Regions from separate parts of the Streptomyces shinuiensis genome, predicted to be linked through region 3. Evidence: predicted binding sites of a transcription regulator. Region 3 holds the regulator's gene; each other region holds the start of a gene.
What was found. The regulator HrcA, encoded in region 3, represses chaperone genes, less so after heat shock. The targets are predictions, from matches to a motif close to TTNGCACTCNGNNNNNCNGAGTGCNAA.
Positions count from the first base shown of each region.

Region 1: groES (co-chaperone GroES) is a predicted target of HrcA. The motif match lies at 5,467-5,493, and genes of this name have one in related genera.
Region 2: ACGRHY_RS16285 (FmdB family zinc ribbon protein) is a predicted target of HrcA. The motif match lies at 3,888-3,914, and genes of this name have one in related genera.

Region 1 is NZ_JBIHML010000001.1:2,292,460-2,299,334, forward strand. Features, by position in the region: gene ACGRHY_RS10110 (WhiB family transcriptional regulator) at 180-485, shown strand; gene ACGRHY_RS10115 (LysR family transcriptional regulator) at 583-1,503, opposite strand; gene ACGRHY_RS10120 (MOSC domain-containing protein) at 1,584-2,273, shown strand; gene ACGRHY_RS10125 (SDR family NAD(P)-dependent oxidoreductase) at 2,321-3,091, shown strand; gene groL (chaperonin GroEL) at 3,275-4,900, opposite strand; gene groES (co-chaperone GroES) at 5,007-5,318, opposite strand; gene ACGRHY_RS10140 (hypothetical protein) at 5,577-5,756, shown strand; gene ACGRHY_RS10145 (class I SAM-dependent methyltransferase) at 5,764-6,875, shown strand, end outside.
Region 2 is NZ_JBIHML010000001.1:3,551,644-3,558,518, forward strand. Features, by position in the region: gene ACGRHY_RS16260 (P1 family peptidase) at 1-715, opposite strand, end outside; gene ACGRHY_RS16265 (hypothetical protein) at 769-972, shown strand; gene mscL (large conductance mechanosensitive channel protein MscL) at 1,019-1,609, opposite strand; gene ACGRHY_RS16275 (RcpC/CpaB family pilus assembly protein) at 1,730-2,011, opposite strand; gene ACGRHY_RS16280 (S-methyl-5'-thioadenosine phosphorylase) at 2,625-3,455, opposite strand; gene ACGRHY_RS16285 (FmdB family zinc ribbon protein) at 3,558-3,878, opposite strand; gene ACGRHY_RS16290 (MFS transporter) at 4,024-5,355, opposite strand; gene ACGRHY_RS16295 (potassium/proton antiporter) at 5,620-6,875, opposite strand, start outside.
Region 3 is NZ_JBIHML010000001.1:4,143,380-4,150,254, forward strand. Features, by position in the region: gene ACGRHY_RS18740 (RNA-guided endonuclease InsQ/TnpB family protein) at 1-554, shown strand, start outside; gene ACGRHY_RS18745 (MBL fold metallo-hydrolase) at 586-1,299, opposite strand; gene hrcA (heat-inducible transcriptional repressor HrcA) at 1,492-2,508, shown strand; gene dnaJ (molecular chaperone DnaJ) at 2,509-3,636, shown strand; gene ACGRHY_RS18760 (16S rRNA (uracil(1498)-N(3))-methyltransferase) at 3,752-4,501, shown strand; gene ACGRHY_RS18765 (histidine triad nucleotide-binding protein) at 4,579-4,953, shown strand; gene ACGRHY_RS18770 (ribonuclease Z) at 4,959-5,864, shown strand; partial or broken gene ACGRHY_RS18775 (enolase C-terminal domain-like protein) at 6,107-6,875, shown strand, end outside.

The DNA of each region.
Region 1 (6,875 bases), 1.9 Mb from region 3:
CCCGCGCAGATCAGCAGCCGTGTCGTCATTTGCCCTGTTTGGCGGGTTTTCTTTTTATTACTCGCGTATGTCCCGAAAATCTCGAAGATGCATATTTACATCTACTCATACCGTGGATGTACGGTCGTGACTGTTCTCGACTGGTTCACCAGCATCAGTTCGCTTCGAGAGGACAAGCCATGGCAGATTTCTCCCGCCTTCCGGGTCCCAACGCCGATCTGTGGGACTGGCAGCTGCTGGCCGCCTGTCGAGGAGTCGACAGCTCGCTGTTCTTCCACCCCGAAGGGGAGCGCGGAGCGGCCCGCAGCGCACGCGAGGCGTCCGCGAAGGAGGTGTGCATGCGCTGCCCGGTCCGGGCGGAGTGCGCCGCCCACGCACTCACCGTGCGTGAGCCGTACGGGGTGTGGGGCGGACTGACCGAGGACGAGCGCGAGGAACTCATGGGCCGGGCCCGCACCAGGCTGGTCGGCGCGGCCGGGGCATAGCACCGCTTCCCGCGCGCCCTCCGGGTGCTCCCCCGGCGCCCGGCGGGCCCGGACGCCGGACACGCGCGGGTGCCGGACGGGCCGGACGCGGTCCGCGTCAGCGGCGGGCCGCCTCCGACAGCCGGTCCAGCATGGCGGCGACCGCCGGCACCCGGGCGAGGTCCGGCAGTGTCAGCGCCGCCACCTCGCGCCGCACCCGCGGGCTGATGCCCACGGTCCGCACGCCCCGGGGCCGTACCGACTCCACCGCGAGCCCGGGCAGCACGGCCACACCCAGCCCCGCCCCCACCAGCCCCACCACGGCCGGGTAGTCGTCGGTGGCGAAGTCGATCCGCGGGGTGAAGCCCGCCCTCTCGCACACCTCCACCAGATGGCCGCGGCAGCGCGGACAGCCCGCGATCCAGGACTCCCCGGCCAGTTCCACCAGCCCGACGTCCTCCCCCGCCTCCGCCGCCCGCGCCAGACGGTGGTCCTCGGGGACCAGCCCCACCAGCCGCTCGGTCAGCAGCGGCCGCACCACCAGCTCCCCCCACTCCGGATCGCCCTCCACCGGCCCGGCGGCGTCCGGGTAGCGGTAGGCGAGGGCGATGTCGCACTCGCCCTCGCGGAGGGCCTCCACCGAGCGCGGCGGCTGCGCCTCGACCAGCGACACCCGGGCCCCGGGATACTCCGCGCGCATCGCGGCGACGGCCGCGGGCACGATCGCGGAGCTGGCGCTGGGGAAGGACACCAGCCGGACCCGGCCCGCACGCAGCCCGGCGATGGCGGCCACCTCCTCCTCGGCGGCGGCCAGCCCGGCAAGGATCCCCGCCGCGTGCCGGACCAGCGCCTCACCGGCCTCGGTGAGGCGCGTCTCACGGCCGGCGCGCACCAGCAGCGCAGTGCCCGCGGTCTGCTCCAGGGCCTTCATCTGCTGGCTGACGGCGGGCTGCGTGCAGCCCAGCGCGCGGGCGGCGGCCGAGAGCGAACCGGTACGGGCCACCGCGCGCAGCACACGGAGATGGCGTGCCTCGATCACTCCCCCACCATAAGCGGCCCTTGGCGCGCGGAACCGGTATCCGTTCGCGTCCTTGAGGGTGTCCTTCTACCCTGCGCGGCATGCGGCTTCTCTCCGTGAACCTCGCCCGCCCCCGCTCCGTCGGCTACACCAGCGCCCCGGGCGGCCTCACCGGCATCGACAAGCGCCCGGCAGACGGCCCGGTCGCCGTGGCCGCCCCCGGCTCCGGCGGCGGCAGCGGACTCGCCGGGGACGTCATCGGCGACCCGCTCTTCCACGGCGGCGACGACCAGGCGGTGTACGCCTTCGCCCGGGAGGACCTGGACGGCTGGGAGGAGGTACTCGGCCACGGACTGCCGAACGGGGTCTTCGGCGAGAACCTCACCACCGCCGGCGCCGACGTCAACGGGGCGCTGATCGGCGAGCGCTGGCGGATCGGGCCGGACGTGGTGCTGGAGGTCTCCTGCGCCCGCACTCCCTGCCGCACCTTCGCCGGCCGGCTGGGGGAGGCGGGGATCCTGCCGTCGGAGCGGGGGAGAGGGTGGATGAAGGCGTTCACCCGGGCCGCCGCGCCCGGGGCGTACCTGCGGGTGGCCGAGCCCGGCGAGATCCGCGCCGGGGACCGGATCGAGATCCTGCACCGGCCCGGCCACGGGGTGACCGTCTCCCTCCTCTTCCGCGCCCTGACCACCGAGCGTGCGCTGCTCCCCCGCGTCCTGGCCGCCGGCGACGCGCTGGCCGCCGCCGCGCGCCGGGAGGCGCTGGAGTACACCGCGAAGTACGCCTCCTGACGCATCCGGCACGCGGTCCGCCGGTCCCGGCCGGATAGCGTGCCCGTATGACGACTGCACTGATCACAGGGGCCACTGCCGGTATCGGCGCCGCCTTCGCCCGGCGGCTGGCACGCGACGGGCACAACGTGGTGCTGGTCGCCAGGGACACCGAGCGACTGCGGCGGCACGCCACCGAACTGCACGACCGGCACGGCGTCGAGGCGTCCATAATCACCGCCGACCTGGCCACCGACGAGGGCATCGCGGCGGTCGAGGAGCGGCTCGGCGACCGGAAGCACCCGGTGGACCTGCTGGTCAACAACGCCGGTTTCGGCAACAGGGGCCGCTATCTGGAGGTGCCGATGGCGGACGAGCTGCGCATGCTCAAGGTGCACTGCGAGGCCGTGCTGCGGCTGACCTCGGCCGCCGCGGAGAGCATGCGCGAGCGGGGCCGCGGCGGCGTCGTCAACGTGGCCTCGGTGGCGGCCTTCGTGCCGCGCGGCACCTACGGCGCCTCCAAGGCGTGGGTCGTGCAGTTCACCCAGGGGGCGGCGCGGGACCTGGGGCCGGCGGGGGTGAGGCTGATGGCGCTGTGCCCGGGGTTCGTGCGCACCGAGTTCCACCGGCGCGCGGGGATGTCGGCGCAGAGCGTGCCGGGCTGGATGTGGCTGAACGCCGACCGGGTGGTGGACGCGGCCCTGGAGGACCTGGCCAGGGGGAAGACGCTGTCCGTCCCGGATCCGCGCTACAAGGCTCTGCTGGGCCTGGCCCGGCTGGCGCCGCGCGGTCTGGTCTCGCGCGCCTCCTCCACCACCGGGCGCTTCAGCCCCAGGTGAGGGACGCACCGCCGCCCTTACGGCCGCCCCCGCCCGCCCGCTCCCACCGCGATCTCCCGTCCGCCGTCCCCGCGCCCCGTCCCCGCGCGGAGACGCGACGAGGCCCGGCTCCCCGGTGCACCTGGTGCACACGGGGAGCCGGGCCTCGTCGTACCGGCGGGCCGTACCGCGGGAGCCCGTGCCTCAGTGGGCGTGGCCGTGACCGCCCGCGGCGGCCTCCGGCTCCTCCTCGGCCGGCTTCTCGACGACCAGGGTCTCGGTCGTCAGCAGCAGCGACGCGATGGAGGCGGCGTTCTCCAGGGCGGAGCGGGTGACCTTGACCGGGTCGATGACGCCGGCCTTGACCAGGTCGACGTACTCGCCGTTCGCGGCGTTGAAGCCGTGGCCCTTCTCCATCTCGGCGACCTTGGAGGTGATGACGTAGCCCTCCAGGCCGGCGTTCTCGGCGATCCAGCGCATCGGCTCGACCAGGGCCCGGCGGACGACCGCGACGCCGGTGGCCTCGTCGCCGTCCTTGCCCAGGCTGTCGTCCAGCACCTTGGAGGCGTGGACCAGCGCGGAACCGCCACCGGAGACGATGCCCTCCTCGACCGCGGCGCGGGTCGCGGAGATGGCGTCCTCCAGACGGTGCTTCTTCTCCTTGAGCTCGACCTCGGTGGCCGCGCCCACGCGGATCACGCACACGCCGCCGGCCAGCTTCGCGAGGCGCTCCTGGAGCTTCTCGCGGTCCCAGTCGGAGTCGGTGGTCTCGATCTCGGCCTTGATCTGCGCGACGCGGGCCTGCACGTCCTCGCCCTTGCCGCCGCCGTCGACGATGGTGGTGTCGTCCTTGGTGACGGTCACCCGGCGGGCGGTGCCCAGCACGTCCAGACCGGCCTGGTCGAGCTTGAGGCCGACCTCCTCGGCGATGACGGTGGCGCCGGTCAGCGTCGCCATGTCGCCGAGCATCGCCTTGCGGCGGTCGCCGAAGCCCGGGGCCTTGACGGCCACCGCGTTGAAGGTGCCGCGGATCTTGTTGACCACCAGGGTGGACAGGGCCTCGCCCTCGACGTCCTCGGCGATGATCAGCAGCGGCTTGGAGCTGTTGGTCTGGATGATCTTCTCCAGCAGGGGCAGCAGATCCTGGATGGAGGAGATCTTGCCCTGGTGGATCAGGATGTAGGGGTCGTCGAGGACGGCCTCCATGCGCTCCTGGTCGGTGACCATGTAGGGCGACAGGTAGCCCTTGTCGAAGGCCATGCCCTCGGTGAAGTCCAGCTCCAGACCGAAGGTGTTGGACTCCTCGACGGTGATGACGCCGTCCTTGCCGACCTTGTCCATCGCCTCGGCGATCAGCTCGCCGACCTGCTTGTCCTGGGCGGACAGCGCGGCCACGGCGGCGATGTCGGACTTCTCGTCGATCGGACGGGCGGTGGCGTGCAGGTCGTCGGAGACGGCCTTGACCGCGGCGTCGATGCCCTTCTTCAGAGCGGCCGGGGAGGCGCCGGCGGCGACGTTGCGCAGGCCCTCGCGGACCAGCGCCTGGGCCAGCACGGTGGCGGTGGTGGTGCCGTCACCCGCGATGTCGTTGGTCTTGGTCGCCACCTCCTTCACGAGCTGGGCGCCCAGGTTCTCGTACGGGTCCTCGACCTCGACCTCGCGGGCGATGGTGACGCCGTCGTTGGTGATGGTCGGGGCGCCGAACTTCTTGTCGATGACGACGTTGCGGCCCTTGGGGCCGATCGTCACCTTCACGGTGTCGGCGAGCTTGTTGACACCGCGCTCGAGGGCGCGACGGGCGTCCTCGTCGAACTTCAGGATCTTCGCCATGGTTGCTTGGGTCCTCTCGGAGTCCTCGTCAAAGGAACCGCGCCCCGGCCCCGGACGTCTCGGACGCGGGTACCAGGGCGCGGATCACAGGCAGTCTTCGCGGTGCTTACTTCTCGATGATCGCGAGAACGTCGCGCGCCGAGAGGACGAGGTACTCCTCGTTGTTGTACTTCACCTCGGTGCCGCCGTACTTGCTGTACAGCACGATGTCGCCGACCTTGACGTCGAGCGGCAGACGGTTGCCGTCCTCGAAGCGACCCGGACCGACGGCGAGGACGGTGCCCTCCTGGGGCTTCTCCTTCGCGGTGTCCGGGATGACCAGGCCGGAAGCCGTGGTCTGCTCGGCGTCGAGCGGCTGGACCACGATGCGGTCCTCGAGCGGCTTGATGGCAACCTTGGAACTGGTGGCGGTCGTCACGATCCGACCTCCCCCTTCGGAGATCTCGGCGGGGTTTGGATGTCTGGGGTGGCGACCTGGTAGATCCGTCGTCGCGGGTGCCGGATCTGCCCGTCGCTTGAGTTGGCACTCTCCATGGGGGAGTGCCAATGCTGAGACTATGCGGGCGTTAGCACTCAGTCAACCGGAGTGCCAACGCACGGCGCGTTGCGCGCCGATGCGCCGGTACGCTGACCCCGTACCGCGTCACAGGTGCCCGCCCGTCAAGGAGTACCGCCGATGACCGCAGAGCCCCTGCCCGACTGGTTCCACCCGCCGCCCGGCGGCTGGACCGCCGACGAGCTGGACGACACCACCGGCACGTACGTCCCCACCGGGATTCACCACGACAAGCTCGTCGTCCCGGTGCCCTTCCCCATGGACATCGGCCTGACCACGTTGTACCGCGCGCCGCGGTGACGGGCCGGTGAGCACCAACCCGGCCGTCGGCGACCCCCTCTCCGCCTTCCACCGCCTGCTGACCGACGAGGGACAGGCGCTGCTGGCGGAGCTGCGGTCCTACGACCCCGGGCGGGAGCTGGCCGTCGCCACCCGGCTGCGCCGAGACCACCCGGCCGGACTGGTCTCGGCGGCCATCGCCCAGGCCCGGCTGCGGCAGCGGGCGGCTGCGAAGTTCGGGCCCGGGGACGCGGCGCGCATGTACTTCACCCCCGACGGCGTGGAGCAGGCCACCCGCGCGAGTGTGGCCGCGTACCGCGCCGGCCGCCTCGCCGCCCTCGGGGTACGGCGGCTGGCCGACCTGTGCTGCGGCAACGGCGGCGACGCCATCGCGCTCGCCCGCGCCGGCATCGAGGTCCTGGCCGTCGACCGCTCCCCGCTGACCTGCGCGGTCGCCCGCGCCAACGCCGGAGCGCTGGGCCTGTCCGACCTCATCGAGGTGCGCTGCGCGGACGTGACGGAGGTGGACGCCTCCGGCTTCGACGCCGTCTTCGCCGATCCGGCCCGCCGCGGCGGTCGGGGCGGACGCGGCCGGATCTTCGATCCCGAGGCGTACTCGCCGCCGCTGTCCTGGGCGGTGGAGGCCGCCCGGCGCGCCCCGCTCGCCGCGCTGAAGGTGGCTCCCGGCATCCCGCACGAGTCGGTACCGGCGGACGCGGCGGCGGAGTGGATCTCCGACGGCGGGGACGTCAAGGAGGCCGTGCTGTGGTTCGGCGCCGCCTCGCACGAGGCGCCCCGGGTGCGCGCCACCCTGCTGCCCGGGCCCCGGACCCTGGACTCCGCCGGCCTGCCGGATCCTCCCCCCGGCCCCGTCGGCCGCTACCTGTACGAGCCGGACGGCGCGGTGATCCGCGCGCACCTGGTCGCGGAGGTGGCCGAGCGGGTCGGCGGGCGCCTGATCGACCCGACGATCGCCTACGTCACCTCCGACGAGCACCGCCCGACGCCGTACGCGACCGCGTACGAGGTCACCGACGCCCTCCCCTTCAACGTCAAGCGGCTGAAGGCGCTGCTGCGCGAGCGCGGTGTCGGGACGCTGACGGTCAAGAAGCGCGGCTCGGCGGTCGAACCGGAGGAGTT
Region 2 (6,875 bases), 590 kb from region 3:
GGCGCTCCGACTCCTGCTGGGCGGCGGCCAGGGCTCGCAGCGCCTCGGCGTGCTCGGTCTCCGGGGGGAAGACCGGACGTTTGCCGTACAGCTCGCCGTAGAGCACGCCCGTGGCCGGGTCCAGGGCCGAGCCCACCGCGTTGACCACGGCCAGCGCGCCCACCGTGGTGCCCGAGGGCAGAACCGTGCTCGCGGTCCCCACCCCGCCCTTGAGACCGCCCGCCACGGCTCCCGCACCGGCCCCGACGCTGCCCTGGGGGACCGGCTCGCCGACGCCCGTACGGGCGGCCGCCTCGGCCGCCTCCCGGCCGAGCGCGGCGTCGGGGCGGGCCCGCCAGGAGCCGCCGCGGCCCAGGTCGAAGAGGCAGGCGGCCGGGACCACGGGCACCACCTGGTCCGGCTCCGGGCCGACGGGGAAGCCCCTGCCCCGCTCCTCCAGCCAGGCCGTCACCCCGCAGGCGGCGTCCAGCCCGAAGGCGCTGCCCCCGGTCAGCACCACGGCGTCGACGCGCTCCACCAGGTTGCGCGGGTCCAGGGCGTCGGTCTCCCGGGTGCCGGGTCCGCCGCCCCGCACGTCCACGGCTGCGGTCGCCCCGCCCTCCGGGGCGAGGACCACGGTCGTGCCCGTCAGCCAGCCGTCGCCGATCCGCTGGGCGTGGCCGACCCGCAGGCCCTGGACATCCGTCAGTGCGTCGTTGACCCTCGAGGCGCTCATGAGGCCATGATCCTCCTCCCGGGAGCGGACCGGGGCCGCCGTACTCTGGAGGGATGAGCACCTCCGCCACTCCCGGCTCCGGCCCCGGCGCCGCGCCCCGCGACCCGGCCTCCGCGCTGGACTTCTCCGATCCGCTGAACCGGCCCTCGGCCGACGACACCGACCGCGGCTGGGGCGAGCGCCCGGAGGCGGGCGGCGACGGCGGTGCGGGCGACCTGGCCCGCTTCCTGGACGAGAAGCCTCCGCACCACCTGTGAGACCGCCTGGGAGGTCGCCTGTGAGGCGCCCGGGGGAGCGCCCGCGTCAGGCCTTCCCGGAGGCGCCCCCGGACGCGCCGGATGCACCGGACGGCCCCCCGGTGCCCGGCCGGGCACCGTCCTCGGGGGCGTTGCGCTGCGCCGCCAGCAGGCCGGCGGCGTCCGCGGTGCCGTCGCCGTCGCGCTGGGCCAGCAGCGCGTCGCGGATCTCGGTGAGCAGCTCCACCTCGGTCCTCTGGACCGGAGTCGCGGCCGCTTCCGCCGCCTCCTCGGCGCTCAGGGCGTCCAGCCGCTTCTTGAACCTGTTCATCGGCACGATCATCAGGAAGTAGACGACCGCGGCGGTGATCAGGAAGGTCAGCGCGGCGCTCAGCACCGAGCCCCACTTGACCGCGATGCCGCTGATGGCCGCACCGGTCGCCTCGTCGAACTCGCAAGGGCCCTGGAGACAGGACTGGTAGCGGTCGAGGTCCCTGGGGCCGATGGAGCCCACCACCGGGTTGATGACGCCCTCCACCACCGAGTTGACGATCTTGGTGAAGGCAGCCCCGATGACGACGGCAACGGCCAGATCGACCACGTTGCCCCGCATCAGGAATGACCTGAACCCGGCCAGGACGCCCTGCTTCTCGCTCAACGGACCGCCTCTCCTCCGCACACGCGCTCCGGCCTCCGCCGGATGAACGCAGCACACGCTGCACGAACACCGCGCGCACTGTCCAGTCCGGGCCACACTCCCGGCCCTGGTGGGCTGCGGTCAGCACAGTGTCACCGCCAGACGGGAGTGCGCCGCCGCGCCGGCGAGCCGGGCGGCCGTCGGCCGGGGCACCGAGAGCACCACCAGCGCCCCCTCCCGGCCGCCGGAGCCAGCCTCCGGCCCGGAGGCCGGCTCGGGTACGGCCGCCACCCGCACGTTCCGGGCGATGGTCCGCGCGCTGTCCGCCGGGGTGCCGACGGGCGCGGCCAGCACGTCCACCCTGTCCCCGGGACGCAGCAGCCGCACCGCCCCCGCGTCCGTGATCCGCACCGGGGCGTCCACCGTCGCATCGCCTTCCTCCCCGTCCGGGGACGCGGGCGGAGCCGGACCCGCCGGTACTCCCCCGGCCGCCGACCGGGCCGCCGGGAGCGCGCGGTCCCCGTTCCCGTCCCCGTTCCCGCTTCCGGACGCCCCCCAGAGGGCGGCACCTGCGGAGGCGACGGCCAGCAGCAGTGCCACCGCCCGGAACCACCGGCCCGCCGCCCGGAGGGGGCCGAGAGGGCCCCGCCCCGCGCGCACCGGTTCGAATTCCGGCACGGGGCCGGCGGCCGGAGGGCGTGAGGGTGGAGGCAGGGAGTGGGGCGTGGAAAGGGAGGGAGCGGAGTGAGAAGGGCGGGGGGAAGAGGGCGAAGAGGGCGAAGAAGAGGAAAGGGAGGTGGTAGGGGGAGTGGGGTGGAAGGAAGAGGACATCGCGGTCACCGCCTTGTGGTGGAAACACCCCAACGATGTCCGGTTCCGCGGCAACCTGCCGGGCCCTGTGGACTGCCCACCGGTTGTGGACAACTCGCTCACCCGTACGAGGTAGAGGAACCGCGCGAGCCGCATCCACCCCCCTACCGCGCCGCTCCCGCCGGTCCCGCAGCGCCAGTGGCCGGGGCCGGGAGACCGGCAGCCCCTACGGAAGATCGATCCCCGGGTCCATCCCGTCCAGCGCCGCCGCGCATGCGCAGTCCCGCTCCGCCGGCAGCCCGGCCACCGTGTCGAAGAGCACCTCGCGCAGCCGTCCGACGTTCTGCGCGAAGACCTGGAGCACCTCCTCGTGCGAGACGCCCTCGCCCGTCTCCGCACCGGCGTCCAGATCGGTGACCAGCGCCATAGAGGAGTAGCACAGGCCCAGTTCGCGGGCGAGGACCGCCTCCGGGTGCCCGGTCATCCCGACCACCGACCAGCCCTGCGCCGCGTGCCAGCGCGATTCCGCGCGGGTCGAGAAGCGCGGCCCCTCGATCACCACCATGGTGCCGCCGTCCACCGGCTCCCAGCCGCGTCCGCGCGCAGCCGCGACGGCCGCCGCCCGGCCCGTCTCGCAGTAGGGGTCGGCGAATGACAGGTGCACCACGTTCGGCACCGAGCCGTCCGGCAGCGCCTCGCCGTCGTAGTAGGTCTGGACGCGGGACTTGGTGCGGTCCACGAGCTGGTCCGGCACCACCAGCGTGCCGGGCCCGTACTCGGGCCGCAGACCGCCCACCGCGCACGGCCCCAGCACCCGCCGCACACCGACCGAGCGCAGGGCCCACAGGTTGGCCCGGTAGTTGATCCGGTGCGGGGGCAGATGGTGTTTGCGGCCGTGCCGGGGCAGGAAGGCCACCCTGCGCCCGGCGATCTCGCCGATGAAGAGGGAGTCGCTGGGCTCGCCGTACGGTGTGTCCACCGCGACCTCTATCACGTCGTCCAGGAACGAGTAGAACCCTGACCCGCCGATGACGCCTGTCTCCGCCTGTGCGCTCATGGCCGAACACACTAGCCCCCGACGCCGCGACCCCGCCGCGGTGCGCACCGCGGCGGGGTCGGAACAGGCCGGTTACGGCTCCGGGCCGCAGGCGCGACGGGGTCAGGCCGCCGAGGAGCCGGCCTTGGACGACGAGCCGCCGGACGAGCCCGAGCTCTTCTCGGAAGAAGAGGAGGACGCCGACGACGAAGACGACGTCGAAGAGGACGACGTCGAAGAGGACGACGACGCACCGCCGGACGAGGAGCCGCGGCTGTCGTTCCGGTAGAAGCCGGAGCCCTTGAAGACGATGCCGACCGCGGAGAACACCTTCTTCAGGCGGCCGTTGCAGCTCGGGCACTCGGTGAGCGCGTCGTCGGTGAACTTCTGAACCGCTTCCAGGCCCTCGCCGCACTCGGTGCACTGGTACTGATAGGTCGGCACTTGCTCCTCCTGGCACTCTTCCTTGTGGAGTGCTAACGACGCACCATGGTGCAGCATTCCGGCGGCTTAGTCCACCGGGGAGCGGCGGACGGTGACCCTCGCCACGCCCCGGCGTGCCTCTCCTGTCCTCCGCCCGGAGCCCTCGTCACCCGGTTCGCGGCCCCTTCCCGTCGCCTGTCCGCCGGTCGTCCGTCCGCCCGTCCCCGGCCTGCTCGCCGTCCGGCTTCAGCCATCCGCGCAGCGCCGCCACCGTGACCAGCGCCAGCGCCGTGGCGGCCAGCGGCACCGTGAACCCGGCGTTCGCCCCGAAGCCGTCCGTCAACTGCCCGGCGGCCGACGCGGCGCCGGCCTGCCCCAGTGCCACAGCGCCGGCCATCCAGGTGAACGCCTCGGTGCGCACGCCCGCCGGAACCAGCCGCTCCACCAGGGTGAAGCCGGTGATCAGGCTCGGCGCGATGCCCATGCCCGCCAGCAGTCCGAGGACGGCCAGCAGCGGGACCACGTCCACCGCCCACAGCGGCGCGGTGGTCAGCGTCAGCAGCGCGTACGCCGCCAGCAGCCGGCGCTGCGGGGCCGAACGCCAGGTCAGGGCGCCGTAGACGAGGCCGGCGAGCATGTTGCCCGCGGCGAAGATCCCGTACAGCACGCCGTTGAGGCCCGGCTGTCCGATGGAGTCGGTGAAGGCGGCCATCGACACCTGCATCCCTCCGAAGACCGCGCCGATGCCGAGGAAGGCGACGATCAGCACCCGCACGCCCGGCACCGACAGTGCCGAGGCGTGCCGCGCGCCGTCCGCTCCCCGGGCGCGGCGGTGGGCGGGGGGCGCGGTACGGCGCTGGGCCGCGAAGAGCAGCCCGCCGACGATGGTCAGGGCCGCCTCGGCGGCCAGCCCGGCGGCCGGGTGCACCCCGGTGCACAGTGCGGTGGCCAGGACCGGGCCGATGACGAAGGTGAACTCGTCGGTGACCGACTCGAACGCCGCCGCCGTCGACAGCAGCCGGGTGCTGCCCGCCCCGCCCCGCCCGGCGGGCGGGCCCGGCCTGCTCCTGAGCAGATGCGCCCAGCGGGCGCGCACCATCGGGCCGACCTGCGGCACCGAGGCGCCGGCCGGCACGGCCGCCAGCAGCAGCGCCCACAGCGGCGCCCGGGACAGCGCCAGGGCCACCAGTACGCCCACGGCGGCGGCGTGCAGCAGCACCCCGGGCACCAGGACCGCGCGCTGGCCGAAGCGGTCGGCGAGCCGGCCGCTTCGGGGTGCGAACAGGGCCATCGACACGCCGGTCACCGCCGAGACGGTGCCCGCCGTGCCGAACGATCCGGTGGTGTCCTCGACCAGCAGCACGATGCCGAGCGTCAGCATCGCGAAGGGCTGGCGGGCCAGGAAGCCGGGCAGCAGGAACGTCCACGCACCGGGGGTGCGCAGCAGGTCCCGGTAGCCGGGCTTCCGGTTCGTGACGGGAGTGACCGTGGTGGCCACGGCCGTACCTTTCTGCCGCCTGGTAGCGCGCCGCGGACCGTACGGCGAGCGGTGTCGCGGTACGGCGGGGGCACGCCGAAGGCCGTCCTCTCGCACGGACCGCGGCGTGTGGTCGGCCGGGCGGCCGTGCCGGCCCTGCATCAGGCGGGGTCGAAACTCCGGTAGCTCCGAAAGTCGGACAAACGTACGGCCTCAGGGTAGCCGATCACCCCGCAGGCCCGGCCGCGACCCGTTCTCGTCCCTGTCTCCGCCTGTCTCCGCACCTCAGCCCCTCCGCAGCGCCGAACTGCCCGCCGTCCCCAGCCAGCCCGCCAGCTTGCCGCCCCGGCCCACGGCCATCAGCCGCCGCTCGGTGGCGTCGCGCACCGCGTCGGTGGCGACCACCAGCAGTTCGTCGCCGTGCCGCAGGACGGTCGAGGGCGAGGGCACGAAACTGCTGCCCTCCCGTACGACCAGGGTGACCGCCGCGCCTTTCGGCAGCCGCAGCTCGCCCACCTCCACGCCCTGCATGCGCGAGCCGTCGGGGATGGAGACCGCGATCAGATGTCCGCGCAGCCGCTCCAGCGGGGCCGACTCGATCTCCAGGTCCTGCGTGCCGTCGGCCTTGTCCAGCCCGAGCCGGCGGGCGACCCACGGCAGGGTCGGCCCCTGGAGCAGGGTGAAGACCACGACCAGCACGAAGACGATGTTGAAGATCCGCCGGCTGCCCTGCACCTGGCCGACCATGGGGATCGTCGCCAGGATGATCGGCACCGCGCCGCGCAGCCCCGCCCACGACATCAGCGTCTGCTCCCGCCAGGGGAGCCGGAAGGGCAGGGAGCACAGCACCACGGACACCGGCCGTGCCACCAGCGTCAGCACCAGCCCCACCGCCAGCGCCGCCCAGGAGTCGCGCAGCAGCTCCGAAGGGGCCGCCAGCAGGCCGAGCAGTACGAACAGGCCGATCTGCGCGATCCACGCCATGCCGTCGGCGAACCCCCGGGTGGCCGGGCGGTGCGGCAGCCTGGAGTTGCCGAGGACGACCGCGCTGACGTAGACCGCCAGGAATCCGCTGCCCTGCGCCAGCGCGCCCCCGGCGTACGCCAGGACGCACAGCGCCATCACCGCGATCGGGTACAGGCCGGAGGCCGGCAGCGCGACCTGCCGCAGCCCGTACTCGCCCAGCTTGCCGACGGCCAGGCCCACCGCGAGCCCGATGGCCAGCTGCAGCGCGATCTGCCCGAGCAGGACGTACCACGACTCCATCGGGCCGGCCGAGGCGAAGGCGACGACCAGAATCACCACCGGGGCGTCGTTGAACCCGGACTCCGCCTCCAGCATCCCCGTCAGACGGGGCGGCAGCGGCACCTTGCGCAGCACGGAGAAGACCGCCGCGGCGTCCGTCGAGGAGACGACCGCCCCCATGATCAGTGCCGGGCGCCAGTCCAGCCCCACCAGGTAGTGGGCCCCCGCGGCGGTGACACCCACGCTGATCGCGACGCCCGCGGTCGCCAGTACGGCCGCGGCGGGCACCGCCGGGC
Region 3 (6,875 bases):
TTGTCGCACGCCAGCACGCCAAGGTGGCGGACCGGCGCCGGGACTGGCACCACAAGGCATCCACACAGATCATTCGCGACGACCAGGCGGCGTACGTGGAAGACCTCGCGGTGTCCGGCCCGGGACGCACCCGTCTTGCCAAGTCCGTGCACGACGCGGGATGGTCCGCGTTCGTCGGCATGCTGGAGTACAAGGCGGCTCTGCACGGCCGCACCTTCGCCAAGGCGGACCGGGCCTTTCCCTTCTCGCGGGTCTGCTCGGCCTGCGGATTCGGGGACGGCCCCAAGCCCCTCCACGTCCGGCGGTGGACGTGCAGCCGGTGCGGCACAGTGCACGACCGGGACCACAACGCAGCCCGCGATGTCCTCTTCGAAGGACGCCGAATCGTCACCGCCGGACGGGCGGAGACACCAAACGCCTGTGGAGCGCCGGTAAGACGGGCACACGTGCCCGCACAGCGCGGTGAAGCAGGAAGCCTCCGGAAGGGTCGGACGACCCGGGCCGGAATCCCTGGACTTTGGGCCAGGGAGCACGTCAAGCGATCCCCACCGTGAAACCCGAGGCGGAACCCCTCCGCGGTACCCGTCACACGGTGCCGAAGCGCTCCGCCAGCGCGTCGCGCTGGGCGCGGACGAAGGCGGCGTCCACCACCGCCCCGTGTCCCGGCACGTACCGCGCCTCCTCGCCGCCCAGGTAGAGCAGCCGGTCCAGCGCGGCCGGCCAGTGGACGGGGTGGGAGTCCGGGCCCGCCTGCGGCGCGCCGGACTCCTCCACCAGATCGCCGCAGAAGACCACGTCCGGTCCGCCGAGGACGCCGGGGACCACGACGGCCAGGTCGTGGGCGGTGTGCGCCGGGCCGACGTTCGCCAGGAGCGCCTCCCGGCCGCCCAGCGGGACGGTCAGCTCGCCGGCCACCCGGTGGTGCGGGTGGACGAGCACGTCGACCGCCTCGGCCGCCTCCTCCGGGTCCACACCGTGCCGTACGGCGTCCTCGCGCAGCCCGTCCTTCGAGTGCGCCAGCAGGTCCTCGATCCCCACCGCCCCGTAGACCTCCACCCCGGCGAAGGCCGAGGCGCCCAGGACGTGGTCGAAGTGCGGATGGGTCAGCGCCACATGGGTCACCGGCAGCCCGAAGCGCTCGTGCAGGTACCGCCGGACGCGCGCGCCGTCACCCAGCGTCGCGCCCGTGTCGACCACCAGCACCCCCGACTCCCCCGCGACGGCCCCGACCGTCTCGTCCCAGCCGGGCATGCGGCGGCGTACGACTCCAGGCGACAGCTCTTCCCAATCCGTCTCCATACCGCGACGCTAGCGCCATCACGCGGGCGGTGCCCGCCGGGATGTGGTGCGGATCGCCCTCCCGGTCGGCGCCCGCCCTTGCCCTGGCCGTGGTCACCGGCCGTACACTGGCACAGGGCGACTGGCACTCACCGGCTGAGAGTGCCAGGAAAGAGGACCGGGAAGAGACGGCCGGACGGGAGGTGCGCCCAGATGCTCAGCGAACGCAGACTCGAAGTCCTGCGCGCCATCGTCCAGGACTACGTGGGCACACAGGAGCCGGTGGGGTCCAAGGCGCTGACCGAGCGGCACAATCTCCAGGTCTCCCCGGCCACCGTGCGCAACGACATGGCGGCCCTGGAGGACGAGGGGTACATCGCACAGCCGCACACCAGCGCGGGCCGTGTCCCCACCGACAGGGGGTACCGCCTGTTCGTCGACAAGCTGGCGGGCGTCAAGCCGCTGTCCAAGCCGGAGCGCCGGGCGATCCAGAACTTCCTGGAGGACGCCGTCGACCTCGACGACGTCGTCAGCCGCACCGTGCGGCTGCTGGCCCAGCTCACCCGCCAGGTCGCCGTCGTCCAGTACCCCTCGCTGACCCGCTCGACCGTCCGCCACGTCGAGCTGCTGCTTCTGGCCCCCGCGCGTCTGATGCTCGTACTGATCACGGACACCGGGCGGGTCGAGCAGCGCATGGTGGACTGCCCGGCCCCCATCTCGGAGTCGTCCCTGGCCGATCTGCGCGCCCGGCTCAACAGCCGGGTGGTCGGCGAGCGCTTCTCGGAGGTGCCCGGGCTGGTGCAGGATCTGCCGGAGTCCTTCGACCAGGAGGACCGCGGCACGGTGTCGACCGTGCTCGCCACCCTTCTGGAGACGCTGGTGGAGGAGACCGAGGAGCGGCTGATGATCGGCGGCACCGCCAATCTCACCCACTTCGTGCACGACTTCCCGCTGACCATCCGGCCGGTGCTGGAAGCTCTGGAGGAGCAGGTCGTCCTGCTCAAACTGCTGGGGGAGGCGAAGGATCCGGGCATGACGGTGCGAATCGGCCATGAGAATGCTCACGAGGGGCTGACTTCAACGTCGGTCGTCTCGGTCGGTTACGGTTCGGGAGACGAGGCGGTCGCCAAGCTCGGTGTGGTCGGGCCGACCCGCATGGACTACCCCGGAACGATGGGAGCGGTACGCGCAGTGGCACGTTACGTCGGACAGATTCTCGCGGAGTCGTAAGTGGCAACCGACTACTACGCGGTCCTGGGCGTGCAGCGCGATGCCTCGCAGGACGAGATCAAGAAGGCCTTCCGCCGGCTCGCGCGCGAACTGCACCCTGACGTCAACCCGGACCCGAAGACGCAGGAGCGGTTCAAGGAGATCAACACCGCCTACGAGGTGCTCTCCGACCCGCAGAAGAAGCAGATGTACGACCTCGGCGGCGACCCCACGGGCGGCGCGGGCCGGGGCGGCGGCTTCGGCGGGGGATTCGGGAACTTCTCCGACATCATGGACGCCTTCTTCGGCGCCGCCTCCCAGCGCGGGCCGAGGTCCCGTACCCGGCGTGGCCAGGACGCCATGATCCGGCTCGACATCGAGCTGGACGAGGCGGCCTTCGGCACCACCAAGGACATCCAGGTGGACACGGCGGTCGTCTGCACCACGTGCAGCGGCGAGGGGGCGGCCCCGGGTACCTCCGCGCAGACGTGCGACATGTGCCGCGGCCGCGGCGAGGTCTCGCAGGTCACCCGGTCCTTCCTGGGCCAGGTCATGACCTCGCGCCCCTGCCCGCAGTGCCAGGGCTTCGGCACGGTCGTGCCCACCCCCTGCCCGGAGTGCGCCGGCGACGGCCGGGTGCGCTCGCGGCGCAACCTGACGGTGAAGATCCCCGCCGGCGTCGACAACGGCACCCGCATCCAGCTCGCCGGCGAGGGCGAGGTCGGCCCGGGCGGCGGCCCGGCGGGCGACCTGTACGTCGAGATCCACGAGGCGCCGCACCCGGTCTTCCAGCGGCGCGGCGACGACCTGCACTGCACGGTCACCATCCCCATGACGGCGGCGTCGCTGGGTACCAAGGTCCCGCTGGAGACGCTGGACGGCCTGGAGGAGGTCGACATCCGGCCCGGCACCCAGTCCGGCCAGTCGATCCCGCTCCACCAGCGCGGCGTGACGCATCTGCGCGGTGGCGGTCGCGGCGACCTGATCGTCCATGTGGAGGTCCAGACGCCGAACAAGCTGGACCCGGAGCAGGAGGAGCTGCTGCGCCGCCTGGCCAAGCTGCGGGGCGAGGAGCGGCCGACGGGCCAGTTCCAGCCGGGACAGCAGGGGCTGTTCTCGCGGCTGAAGGATGCGTTCAACGGTCGTTGAGGCGGGGCGGCCGGGGGTCCGGGGGTCGCCCCCGGCGGGCGTGGCAGGATGCCGTCATGCCCACCGAGCTGATCACCCCGGCCGCCCGGCCGGGGCACCACGCCTGGCGGCCCGCGTGACCGCCCCGGTCTTCCTGGCCGAGACCGCCGTCCTGGCCGGTGCCGCTCCCGGCGCCGTGCTGACGCTGGAGGGACCCGAGGGCCGGCACGCCGTCGCGGTGCGACGGCTGCGCGCCGGCGAGGAGATCGTCCTCACCGACGGTGCGGGCGCCGGGGCCTTCGGCACCGTGGCGGCCGTCGAGGGGAAGGACCGGCTGGAGGTCGCCGTCGCCGGGGTGCGCACCGAGCCGGAGCCGCGCCCGCGGATCACCGTCGTCCAGGCCCTGCCCAAGGGCGACCGCGGCGAGCTGGCCGTGGAGACGATGACGGAGACGGGCGTGGACGCGATCGTGCCCTGGGCCGCGTCGCGCTGCGTCACGCGGTGGCGGGGCGAGCGCGGGCAGAAGGCGCTGCGCAAGTGGCGTTCCACCGCGCGAGAGGCCGGCAAGCAGTCGCGCAGGCTGCGCTTCCCGGAGGTCGCCGAGCCGGCCACCACCCGGCAGTTGCTCCCGCTGCTGTCGTCCGCCGCCTTCGCCGCGGTCCTCCACGAGGAGGGCTCACGTCCGCTGGCGACCGCCGAACTGCCCGCCGAGGGCGAGCTGGTGCTCGTCGTCGGCCCGGAGGGCGGGGTCGACCCGGAGGAGCTGGACGCCTTCGCGCAGGCGGGCGCGGGCCCGTACCGGCTGGGCCCGAGCGTGCTGCGCACCTCCACGGCTGGTACGGCGGCGGCGGCGCTGCTGCTGGGACGTACCGGCCGCTGGTCCTGATCACCCGCGTCGCGGGCGGGGTACGATCGGCGCTGCGTGACCACCGACCGACCCACCTCACAGCGGGAGGCGCCACCGTGGCGGAGGAACCGCAGGCGGACTGCCTGTTCTGCAAGATCGTCGCGGGGGACGTCCCGGCGACGATCGTCCACGAGACAGACACCACGCTCGCCTTCCGGGACATCAACCCGCAGGCGCCCACCCATGTGCTGGTCATCCCCAAGGAGCACCACCCCGACGCCGCCGCGCTGGCCGCCGCCGCCCCGCAGCTTGCCGCCGACGTGCTGCGCGCGGCGGGCGAGGTCGCCGAGCAGGAGAACATCGCCCCGCCCGGGGGCGCCGCCGTCGGTTACCGGATCGTCTTCAACACCGGCGCGGGCGCCGGGCAGACCGTCTGGCACGCGCATGCCCACGTCCTCGGCGGACGCGGCCTGAACTGGCCCCCCGGGTAAGCCCGTTGTCCGTACGCGAACTGGTCGTGCTGGGCACCGCCAGCCAGGTGCCCACCCGCCGGCGCAACCACAACGGCTACGTACTGCGCTGGGACGGCGAGGCGCTGCTGTTCGACCCCGGGGAGGGCACCCAGCGCCAGATGCTCCGCGCGGGCGTGGCCGCCCACGACCTCACCCGGCTGTGCGTCACCCACTTCCACGGCGACCACAGCCTGGGGCTGGCCGGGGTCATCCAGCGCATCAACCTCGACCGGGTGCCGCACCCGGTCACGGCGCACTACCCGGCGAGCGGGCAGCGCTTCTTCGACCGCCTGCGGTACGCCACCGCCTACCGGGAGACGGCCGAGCTGCGCGAGGAGCCGGTCGCCGCCGACGGCACGCTGGCCGCCACCGCGGCGTACACGCTCCAGGCGCGGCGCCTGTCCCATCCGGTGGAGTCCTACGGCTACCGCCTGGCCGAGCCCGACGGGCGCCGGATGCTGCCCGGGCGGCTCGCCGCCCACGGCATCCACGGCCCGGACGTCGGCCGTATCCAGCGCGAGGGCGAGCTGCGCGGGGTAACCCTCGACGAGGTGAGCGAGACCCGCCCCGGGCAGTGCTTCGCCTTCGTGATGGACACCCGGCTGTGCGACGGCGTGTACGCGCTCGCCGAGGGCTGCGACATGCTGGTCATCGAGGCCACCTTCCTCGACGAGGAGGAGGCCCTGGCGCGGGAGTACGGCCACCTCACCGCGGGCCAGGCGGCCTCCGCCGCGGCGCGGTCGGGGGTGCGGCACCTGGTGCTCACGCACTTCTCGCAGCGTTACGACGACCCGGCCCGGTTCGCCGCCCAGGCCCGGGAGGCGGGGTTCACCGGGGAGCTGACCGTGGCCGAGGACCTGACGCGGGTGCCGCTGCCCCGGCGGCGCTGACCACCGCCCACGCCGCCCCGCCCACGCCGCCCCGCGCGCGCCCTCTCCGCGCACGTCCCCTCCGCGACCGCGCCCGCGCGCGCCCGCTTCCGGAAGCGTACGGGCACCCTTGACGCCCTCCTCCGCCGTGCCTAGTCTCCGTCTCCGTACGTGGGCGGAGTTCACGTAGGAGAACAGGCCGGTGGTGGGGCGGCCCCGGCCCCGGAAGCCCGCCGTCGGCCCCGACCCGACAGGAGTCGCCGGTGAAGGACCTGACCATCGCCGAGGTGCGCCTGACCCCGATCCTCGTCGCCGACCCGCCCCTGCTCAACACCCAGGGCGTCCACCAGCCGCACACCCCGCGCCTGATCGTCGAGGTGGTCACGGCCGGCGGCGTCACCGGGGTCGGGGAGACCTGCGGCGACACCAAGTACCTGGAGCCGGCACGCTCCTTCGCCCGGCGGCTGCCCGGACACCCGGTCAGCGACCTGAACGGGCTGCTCGCCCTCGCCGGCGGAATCCCCCTGGGCGGCCACCGGACGGACGGCTCGGTGGACGTCGGCGGGCTGCGCGGCGTCCAGACCGCCGGCAAGCTGCGGCTGTCCGTCGTCTCCGGCTTCGAGGTGGCCTGTCTGGACGCCCTGGGCAAGACACTGCTGATGCTGGCGCTGCCCGGCTCGGCGGGAGGGTGCGCGACCGGGTCGAGTACAGCGCCCACCTGTTCTACCGCTGGGCCGCACACCCCGGTGGCGCGGCGGACGGGAGCGACGACTGGGGCGCGGCCTTCGACCCGGCCGGGATCGTCGCCCAGGCCCGCCGTTTCGCGGCCGACCACGGCTTCGGCTCCTTCAAGCTCAAGGGCGGGGTCTTCCCGCCCGGGGAGGAGACCGCCGCCGTCCGGGCGCTCGCCGAGGCCTTACCCGGCAGTCCCCTGCGCCTGGACCCCAACGGCGCCTGGTCGGTGGAGACCTCGCTGAAGGTCGCGGAAGAACTGCGCGACGTGCTGGAGTACCTGGAGGACCCGACCGCCGG